Regions from separate parts of the Arthrobacter sp. 2RAF6 genome, predicted to be linked through region 3. Evidence: riboswitches for the same ligand, from Rfam matches in the RefSeq annotation. Region 3 holds a riboswitch; each other region holds the start of a gene.
The links. A riboswitch is a leader RNA that binds a small molecule or an ion and turns the genes downstream of it on or off. The one in region 3 is predicted to bind cyclic di-AMP.
Positions count from the first base shown of each region.

Region 1 (3,357 bases), on a different contig from region 3:
AGCGGCCTCCACGACGGCGGCCTTGGTTGCGACAGCTTGGGCTAACCGCCTGTCATTGTGTCGGATTTCCACGCAAAAAGAATATCATTCTAGTGACTGGAATGCTATTCTAATGACCTCGAACACCTCAGGAGGCTTCGCGATGGACAGCAATAAGCCAGTGGACACCATAGTTGTGGGCGCCGGGCAGGCAGGGCTCGCCACCGGATTCCACCTCCAGAAGCACCGGCAAGACTTCCTCATCCTGGACTCGCAGACCCGCGTCGGCGACGTGTGGCGGAACCGGTGGGATTCCTTGCGGCTCTTCACCCCGGCGCAGCACGATTCCCTTCCCGGCATGCCGTTTCCCGCCGCCCGAGGCAGCTTTCCCGGCAAAGACGCCATGGCCGAATACCTCGAGGAGTACGCCAGGAGCCGGGAACTCCCGGTACGTCATGGTGCCCACGTCGTCGGCATCGAGCGGGAGGACGGCCGGTTCCGAGTACAGTCGGGCTCCGGGTCGATCCTGGCCAAGAACGTTGTTGTTGCCACGGGCCCGAACGCACAGCCAAGGATTCCGGCGTTCGCACAGGAGCTGGATCCCGGCATCCACCAACTTCACGGAGCCGAATACACCAACCCGGACTCGGTTCCGCCCGGAGATGTCCTGGTGGTCGGCTCCGGCACCTCCGGCGTCGAAATCGCCTTGGAGCTCGCACCTACCCACCGCACTTACATTGCCGGAACCCCTCCGTTCCACATTCCGGGCCCCGTAACGCGATACGCCGGCGGGCTTTGGTGGCTCTTCATCCACAACGTGCTGAACAGATCCACCCCTATCGGCCGTAAAGTCGCAGTCGGGTTCACCCAGCACGGCGCGCCGCTGATCCGGACCTCTACGCGAGAGCTCGACGCCGCGGGAGTCGCCCGCCTGCCACGCCTGGCGGGCGCCCGCGAGGGCCAACCCCTGACTGATGAAGGCCACGCGATCCCGGTGTCCACGGTGATCTGGGCTACCGGTTACCGACCGGACTTCGGCTGGATCCGAGGACTTCCCGCGGATGAGGACGGCTGGCCGCTCACCTGTCGGGGTGCCGTGGAACAACTGCCGGGACTGTTCTTCGTGGGTATGCCGTTCCAATACGGGCTGACTTCGGGTCTCGTGGGCGGGGTCGGCCGCGACGCCGAACACGTCGCAGGACTCATCGCCGGGCGGACCCGGTAAAACCGGTCATCCCGCCCGTTATTCAAATGTGACTTTTGCATGCCGGCTGTTGTACCGTCGAGGTGCGACCCAATCCCCAACTGGGCCGCTTCCGGATTGACGCCGAGCTCTGCCGCAACCCGGAATCCGCCAGACCCGCGGCAGAGACGGGGGACCCAGAGTCTCCGGGCCTACTTCTCCACAGGCCCTTGGGGTGAAGCCGCCATGTGCGGCCGGACGGCCTCGTCCGAACCCGACAGCTAACCTCGAAGGCGTTGAGAGGCAATCACCATGTCCCCAATCATGGATCAGCCTCGCCGTGCCCAAGTGGCGCGCGAGCGCATCAAACCAACCGGACGTCGTCGGGCCAAAGACAGCGAACCGTTCATTGCTGCATCGGCTTCTGAACCTTTGATTTCGACAGCGGACCCCGCCACCACGGCAACCCCGACGACGGCGGTGCCCACCACGCGCGCGGCCGCCCGCGCAGCCGAACGGAAGAGAGCTTCCCAAGCCAGCGAAACCGCGGCCATTCCGATAGTGGGTGCCGCGACCGTGGCTGCCCCGACAGCAGAACCCGCGACAGCCGCCATTCCGGCAGTGGCTACTCCGACGGTGGCTGCCGAGACGGCTGAGCCGGCCAAAACCGAGGAGGCAGCCACAACAGCACCTCACGCGGCACCCCGGGCCAGCGTCGGTCCGGTGACCTTTTCTGGTTCGTCCTTCAGCCGTGAACCACACGCAGTCCTCAAGAAGGCCGCCAGCATCCGGACGATGAGCAACCGAATGGCAGTGGTTGCAGGAGCCCTAGGCATCTTGTTGACCGCCGGTTCCCTGGGCCAAGCCCTTGAGTTGCCCTTCTTCGGCCAGGAATCCCGCGCCCAGGACGCTGCCAGCGCGGACAGCCAAGACTCCACGCAATCCGGCGCCCCTTCCACGACGGCAAGTACTTCACCCAGCCCCGCAGCATCACCTTCGGCAGCTACCCCAAGCGCCAAGTCCGGCCAGACCTCCACGGACCCGGCGCAACATTCGCCGCAAGGACCCGCCGCCGTCGAACCGTCGAGCGTCTCGGCGCCATCGATCTCCGTCCAGGTTCCTGCCATCCCGTCAGCACTGCCCCCAAGCCTCACCCCTGCGCCTGTTCCTTCCAATCCGGTTCCGGCCCAGCCTGCACCGGCGCCCAGCCCGGATCCGACCGGGCCGACGAACCCCACCCCGACGCCGGATCCGACCGGCACGCCCTCGCCTGCGCCCACAGGTTCTTGGAAGCCGCGGAACCCGGCCAGCCCTACTCCCACGCCACAACCCACGCAGTCGGGCGTTGATCTTGGGTCGATTTTGGACGCAGCAACCAAGGCCCTGCAGTGAGGATGGGACAGCATCGAACATCTTCAGTCGAGTGGCATGGGCGATGCTGCCAAAGCAACCGGGCGCAGATCATTCAGCACCGCCCGGACCGTTGGCGCTGCAGCCTTCAGCTGAGGCAGCTCAACAAGTAAACCAGCGCGGCTTCCGGTACCAGCGGCTTCAAATCCGCGGGCGGCCCGCCCAGCGGCGCGCTTTGAGCGTTGCATGGAGTTCGAGCCGCGTCGCGCCATTCAGCGGATCTGCACCGATGAGCTGGCGGACCCTGGCGAGCCGGTTGTAGATGCTGCTGCGGTGCAGGTGGAGCTTCGTGGCCACGTCCTGCACGGAGCCGTCGCTGTCGTAAAGCAATTCGAGCACGGGCAGCAGCTCGCCGTTGCGGTCGGCATCCTCGATCTCTTGGAAATGCGCCGAGATCGAATCGTCCCAGCCACCGGGAGCCTGTAGCCGTTCGAACAACTGGTAGATCCCGGCCGAGCGGCTGTCCACGAGCTCGCCGAGTGGAGGATCGACGGCGGCAGCCTGGGCCGCGAGCTTCGACTGTCGGTAGGCCCGGCCCATCTGGCGGATGACTGAAAACGGCTCGCTGATGCCGAGTATGACGCGGTCCACCTTCCGGCCGGCGCGCTTGGCGAGTTCCAGCTGATAATGAACCAGGACTTGGGCATGCTCTGCCCGTCCGCCCGTTTCGCGGAACAACATGACCGAGTGCGTCTCGGTGCCAGCGCTGAAAAGCACGGAATCGACCCCGATAGTTGCCTGCAGCGCGGCGGAACGGTGCGTCAGGGTCGCCGCGATCGGATCCG
Region 1 is NZ_JBFRGF010000022.1:40,660-44,016, reverse strand. Features, by position in the region: gene AB4Z38_RS15870 (TetR/AcrR family transcriptional regulator) at 1-72, opposite strand, end outside; gene AB4Z38_RS15865 (flavin-containing monooxygenase) at 113-1,204, shown strand; cyclic di-AMP (ydaO/yuaA leader) riboswitch at 1,322-1,472, shown strand; gene AB4Z38_RS15860 (hypothetical protein) at 1,475-2,554, shown strand; gene AB4Z38_RS15855 (PucR family transcriptional regulator) at 2,714-3,357, opposite strand, start outside.
Region 1: linked by a shared signal. The riboswitch ahead of AB4Z38_RS15860 (hypothetical protein) and the one ahead of AB4Z38_RS12645 (M23 family metallopeptidase) in region 3 are both predicted to bind cyclic di-AMP.

Region 2 (3,357 bases), on a different contig from region 3:
TCCGCACTCTCGGGTATCCCCCGCCAGACCGACCACAGCTGGTTCAATCCTTCCACCTGGCACTTGCGCACGCGCTTGATCCTTCTCTCCATGGCTCTCCTCGTGGCCATCTGCGGTGCCGTCGGGATAGTCAGCTACGCCTCCATGGATGTGTTCCTCACGAAGCAGCTGGACCAGCAGCTGGCGCAGGCCTCCCATGGCCGCCCGCCGCAAGGCAATCCTGGCGGCCGTCCGGACCCCCTGGATCCCCGGGGTCAGAGCATCGGCACGCTGAATGCGCGCATTCTTGCCGGTCAGGTGAGCAGCGATGCTGGATTCTTGTCCTCCGATGCGACCCGTGCGCCGTTGTCGCCCAGCGACGCTCAAATCCTGTCGGCGCTCCCCTCCGATGGCCGCCCGGTTGATCGCACCCTGTCCAATGGCGGCTACCGGCTCGTGGCCGCCGAAACCCCTTACGGCGATGTTGTCATCACGGGGCTGCCACTCGCCTCGAAGGAGGACACCGAGGCCTCGCTCGTCTGGACCATGGTGCTCGTATCCTTGGGCGGGCTGGTCCTGATCGGGCTGGCCGGAACCGTGCTCATCCGCCGCACCATGCGCCCCCTGGAGCAACTCTCCGACGTCGCCACGAAGGTATCGAAACTTCCGCTCGACGCCGGTGAGGTGGCACTCGCGGTGCGCGTTCCGGCGTCGGCGGCCCATCCGAGCACGGAAGTGGGAAGCGTCGGCCATGCTTTGAACCTGATGCTGGACAATGTTTCCAGCGCCCTCGAGGCACGCCAGCAAAGCGAAACAAAGGTGCGTCAGTTCGTGGCCGACGCGTCCCACGAACTACGCACTCCGCTGACCGCCATCCGCGGCTATACCGAGCTCTTGCGCATGACGGAGACGTTCACCGAGGACGGGCGCAAGTCACTGGGCCGGGTGCAGAGCCAGTCGGAACGCATGACCACCCTCGTGGAGGACCTCCTTCTGTTGGCCCGGCTGGACGAAGGGAAGGCCCCGGAGTTCACCGATGTGGACCTCACGCAGCTGGTGATCGAGACCGTCAGCGACGAGAAAGTCATGGCCCCGGAGCACATCTGGCAGCTCAAGCTCCCGGATGAGCCCCTCACGGTCCGCGGCGACACCACTCAACTCCACCAGGTTTTGGCGAATCTGCTCTCCAATGCCCGCAAGCACACGGAGGCGGGAACCACCGTGGTCACGGGCGTCGTGCGTTCCGCCGACGGCAGCGCCGTGGTGACAGTGACCGACAACGGGCCGGGCATCCCGCCTGAATTCCAGGGCAGGATCTTCTCCCGCTTTGCCCGTGCCGACGCCGCCCGATCGGGTTCCGAAGGCACGTCCGGGCTCGGCTTGTCGATTGTGGAATCCATTGTCCAGGCGCATGGTGGAACCGTCGAAGTGGCGTCGCGGCCCGGCCGGACGGAATTTGCGGTGCGGCTTCCGGCGCTCAGGACCGCCACGGCCTGAAGGGCCACCCAGGAGGGCGCGACGCCGGTGCGCGGCGCGCGCAAGTCGACGCACCGGCGTCGTGATCTCCGTTACCTAAATGTGACTTGAGCTGAATCCTCCTGTACCGTCGAATAGGTGCGCTGGATCATTCCGGCCACCGCCGGGTAGGCGCCGAGCTCTGCCCCTCCCCGGTGCCCAACAGTCCAGGCAGAGACGGGGGACCCAGGTCTCCGGGCAAGCGCTCATGTTGAGCCAGCCCTAGGGGTGAAGCCGTACCGCCACGATTTCCCGTGGCCACGGCCGGATGACCTCATCCGAATCCGACAGCTAACTCCGCAGGCGTCGAGAGGCAATCACCATGTCTGATTCCAGGAATCAGTCGCGCTCTGTTGCGCGCCACCGCGGCGAACCAGCCCGGAAAAACAAGTCACGTTCCACATTGAGGCGAGCCGCCTCGAACCTCGGCACCGGCCAGCGCATGGCCGTTGTTGCCGGCGTCGTTGCTGTGTTCCTTGGTGCAGGTGCCGCCACCCAGGCCGCCGGACAGGCCATTAATGCCCAGGACATGAGCCGCACGTCCGAATCCCGCACGACGGATCACTCAGCCACGCCATCGGCCAGCGCAAGCGCAAGCCCCAAGCCGAGCGCCGCGCCGACGCCGAGCCAGGCAGCCGCCCCCGCTCCGGCCGCCGTTGCGCCCCAGGCTGCCGCGCCGGCCGCCCCCGTGGCACCCCCTGCGCCAGCAGCCCCGGCCGCACCCGTCGCCGTCGATGATCCCTCCGGCGCCCAGGCCTATGCCGCAAGCATCCTTCCCTCCTACGGTTGGGGCCAGGGCGAAATGTCAGCACTGATCACCTTGTGGAACAAGGAATCGGACTGGCGCACCACTGCCACCAACGCCTCCAGCGGCGCTTACGGCATTGGGCAGTCGCTGCCGGCCGAAAAGATGGCGTCCGAAGGCGCTGACTGGCAGACCAACTACCAGACGCAGATCCGCTGGGGCCTGAACTACATCAAGGAACGCTACGGATCGCCGTCGGCAGCGTGGTCCTTCCACTTGGTCCACAACTGGTACTAAACCAAGATCCACGCACAAATACGTCGAGGTCCGTCCCTTCAGGGGCGGACCTCGACGTATTTTGGCCAGGCATGTGATTCGCCACGCCGGTGATACATCCACAGCCACGTCACAGGTTCCGCCTAAAGCCTTCATATTCTGCGACGGCACTCTGGATACATGACGCTCATCGAATCCACCTCCGGAACCCTGAAGGACCCCGCGGTGGTGCCGCCGGGCCTTACCATCCAAGCCAAGACCCCCATTCAACGCAGCACAGGGCGGCGCGCCCCCGTGGACACCCACACCGCCATCCCGGTCCTCGATGTCACCATCCCCGTCTTCAACGAGGAACGCGACCTCGAAGAGTGCCTGCGCAGGCTTCACGGCCACTTGCGCGAATCCTTCCCACATGGCTTCCGCATCACCGTGGCGGACAACGCGAGCACGGACAGCACCTTGAAGATCGCGGACCGCGTGGCAAGGGAACTGCCTGAGCTCGCGGTTGTCCACCTTGAGGAAAAGGGACGCGGTAACGCCCTGCGCAAGGTGTGGCTGGCATCGCCGTCGCCGGTTCTCGCTTACATGGACGTGGATCTCTCCACGGACCTTGCCGCGCTGGCGCCCCTTTTGGCGCCACTGATCTCCGGCCATTCGGACCTCGCAATCGGCACACGGCTGACCCGGAACTCGCGGGTTGTCCGCGGCCCCAAGCGCGAGTTCATTTCGCGTAGCTACAACTTGATGCTGCACTCGTTCATGGGTGCGCGCTTCAGCGATGCCCAGTGCGGTTTCAAGGCGATCCGGGCAGATGTCGCACAGCAGATCCTCCCCCACACCAT
Region 2 is NZ_JBFRGF010000003.1:134,061-137,417, reverse strand. Features, by position in the region: gene AB4Z38_RS03330 (ATP-binding protein) at 1-1,476, shown strand, start outside; cyclic di-AMP (ydaO/yuaA leader) riboswitch at 1,641-1,814, shown strand; gene AB4Z38_RS03325 (hypothetical protein) at 1,817-2,536, shown strand; gene AB4Z38_RS03320 (glycosyltransferase) at 2,696-3,357, shown strand, end outside.
Region 2: linked by a shared signal. The riboswitch ahead of AB4Z38_RS03325 (hypothetical protein) and the one ahead of AB4Z38_RS12645 (M23 family metallopeptidase) in region 3 are both predicted to bind cyclic di-AMP.

Region 3 (3,357 bases):
ATGCGGGCGGCGCGCTCCAGGGCTGCGGGGGAGAAGAGGCCGAGCCACAGGCCGCCGTCGGAGGCAAAGTTCTTTTGCGGCGCGAAGTAGTAGACGTCAGCCTCGGCAACATCAACGTCCAGGCCGCCGGCTGCGGACGTCGCGTCAACCAGGACCAGAGCCCCGTCGTCGCTGCCTTGGACACGCTTGACCGGAGCGGCCACACCCGTCGAGGTTTCGTTCTGTGGCCACGCGTACACGTCCACGCCTGCTTCGGCCTGGGAAACCGGCCGGGTGCCAGGCTCGGACTTGATGATGGACGAAGCTTCCAGGAACGGTGCCTTGTTGGTCGCCGAAGCGAACTTGGAACCGAACTCACCGAAGGAGAGGTGCTGGGCCTTCTTCTCGACCAGGCCGAAGCTGGCGACATCCCAGAACGCGGTGGAGCCTCCGACGCCGAGAATCACCTCGTAGCCCTCGGGTGCACGGAAGAACTGGCTAAGTCCCTCGCGGACCGAGCCCACCAGGTTCTTGACCGGTGCCTGGCGGTGGGAGGTGCCGAGGATCGTCGTCGAGGCGGCGGAAAGTGCCTCGATCTGCTCCGGGCGGACCTTGGAGGGCCCGGCACCGAAGCGGCCGTCCTTGGGCAGCAAATCGGCAGGGATGGTGATGCTGTTGTCGCTCACGGGATGCTCCAATGGTGAAGTAGCGGCCTAGATGGGTCGTGGCAGGCGGCAAGCTGCCCCTTCGACTCCCCAATTCTGCCTGACGCCGCAGGCGGGGGCAGAACCGAAGGTGTCATAGTCCGCCACGTGGAAAGCATTTGTTCGGCTGGCTCTGGACGGGGCACGAGAATTATTCGGAGTAATTCCAAATAAGCTAAGCTTGGAGCTGGCGCCCGGACCGGGACCGCCGGCGGTTCGGCCACCTGTTCGACCACTGAGGCGGCTGCGGTACGGTGGAAAATACGCAAGATACTGCGCTCGAGGAGCTGAGCTGGATGACGGATCTGATCGATACCACTGAGATGTATCTTCGGACCATTTTGGAGCTTGAAGAAGAGAACATCGTGGCTCTTCGCGCACGCATCGCCGAGCGCTTGCGGCACTCGGGCCCCACTGTTTCCCAGACGATCGGACGGATGGAGCGCGACGGCCTGGTGATTGTGTCCAATGACCGGCACCTTGAGCTGACTGAAACGGGCCGGAAACGCGCCACCGAGGTGATGCGCAAGCACCGGCTCGCCGAACGGCTCCTGGCAGATGTCATCGGACTGGACTGGGCCTACGTCCACGACGAAGCCTGCCGCTGGGAGCATGTCATGAGTGAGCGCGTGGAACGGCGGCTCTACGAGCTGCTGGACCACCCGACGGAATCGCCCTATGGCAACCCCATTCCCGGACTCGAAGCGCTGGGTGGAGTCGCGTCCCACGCCTTTACGGATGGCGTGGTCAACCTACTTGACGCGATGAACGAATACTCACCTGAAAACCGGGTCACTGTCAGCCGGCTGGCTGAACCGATCCAGGTGGAACCGGAACTTCTCGTGCAGCTGGACGAGGGCGGAATCCGGCCCGGCGCCAGGGTTTCCCTGGAACGTGTGGGGGAGTACATCTCCGTTCGCGTGCCCAATATCGACGGCGCGCTGGAACTGCCGCCTGAGGTTGCCTCGCACGTATTTGTCACGGTCGCCTAGCCGGCCCGGCGAGGCGACCGGCAAAGATAACGAAATTATTACCGCGGGGCCTTAATCCCCTATAGTTTGTTACTGGCGCCGATACCAAAGCGTTACCTGATCCGAAGCCGAGTTCTGCCAGCGGATCAGGTGGATTAGTCCATTCACTGGCAGAAGCGGAGGAACCACCATCGGCTGTCGAAAGACGGCCTTGGGGTGAAGTCCGCAGCGGAAGTGCAAAAAGTGCGGGGCCCTTCGGGTAGCTCTGCGCTTCGCGCCCTTCGCGCGGACCGGGTCCACGATCTCTCTGGCCCGAATCCGACAGCTAACTTCGCAGGCTTGCCAGAGAGGAAAACCTTGACCACGCAGAACACCAGGGGCCGCAGGCGCGCGTCCGGTCCTACTGCTGAGCTGCGGAGCACGAGCGCCGTCGAGCACGAGCGGCCCCGCGATCCCCATCGCGAACTTCGCCGCCGCAAGGGTCCTTTTCGGCAGATGGCCGAGTTCGCCGCGGCGAGCGGGGCGGGACAGAAGGCCGGAGTGGCCCTTGCCACGACGGGCCTCATCCTGACGGTCGCCATGCCGGGAACCGGCGCCATGACGGCCACGGCCGAATCAAACCAGGCCGCCTCGGCAGTAGGCACCCAGCCTGAGATTCCGGCCGCCGCAAGCGCCACGATCGACTTCAGCCGTGCTGCGGTTTCCACCACGGGGGATCCGGACAGCAAGCTCAAGCAGCTCTTGAGTGCGCAGTCCGTCGGCACCATCAAGACGTCGTCATCCAAGGGCACCCTGGGGGCGCCGTTGGACACCCTGACCACGGCCTCGCCTTTCGGCTACCGCGTGAATCCCATCACGGGCGGTTTGGGTGAGTTCCACCGAGGCCAGGACTTCGTGGCCCAGTGCGGCACCCCCGTCCATGCTGCCGCGGCCGGCAAGGTCACTTTCGCCGGCTGGCATCCGTATGGCGGCGGCAACCGCATTGTGGTGGACCATGGCAACGGCCTGGAAACCACGTACAACCATTTGTCTTCGTTCAACGTCCAGGTGGGCCAAACGGTCAGCCGTGGCGATGTCATCGCATTGAGCGGCACCACCGGCGCCTCCACGGGCTGCCACCTCCATTTTGAAGTCATGGTCAACGGCGACGTCGTTGACCCCCTGGGCTGGCTGTAGCCAATCCGATGGAAGCCTCTCGCATGCTTGTCACGCTCCGTGACCTGAATGTGACATTCAGCCAAAACTCATGTACCGTCTAAGACGCATCAACTTTTAGAGAGTTGATGCACTCGAGTGGATTGCCTAGCTCTGCCACTGCTCGAGGTTCCGTTCGCAAAACATCGTCTGGCAGAGGCGGGGGACCCACTTTTGGTCATCTTCACCGATGGCCTTGGGGTTAAGTCGCACAACTTCCGAGAGGGAGAAGTGTGGCCGGATGACTCCCATCCGAATCCGACAGCTTACCTCGCGGGCATAGGGAGAGGCCTCTTAACGTGTCTTCACGCTCTACTGTTGCGCGCCATCGTGCCGCGGTCACCAAGACCAACTCGCTTGCCGTTATCGCTAAGACTGTCGGCAGCAACGCCGGTGGCGTAGGCCGTCAGGCAGCAGTTATCGCAGCTGCTTCCGGTCTGGTGCTCACTAGCGGTATCGCAGCCAACGCTGCAGAAACCAACGTCCCCCGCGAGTCCACTTCGACCTCC
Region 3 is NZ_JBFRGF010000015.1:53,814-57,170, reverse strand. Features, by position in the region: gene serC (phosphoserine transaminase) at 1-665, opposite strand, end outside; gene AB4Z38_RS12650 (metal-dependent transcriptional regulator) at 980-1,675, shown strand; cyclic di-AMP (ydaO/yuaA leader) riboswitch at 1,802-2,009, shown strand; gene AB4Z38_RS12645 (M23 family metallopeptidase) at 2,012-2,830, shown strand; cyclic di-AMP (ydaO/yuaA leader) riboswitch at 2,976-3,142, shown strand; gene AB4Z38_RS12640 (NlpC/P60 family protein) at 3,148-3,357, shown strand, end outside.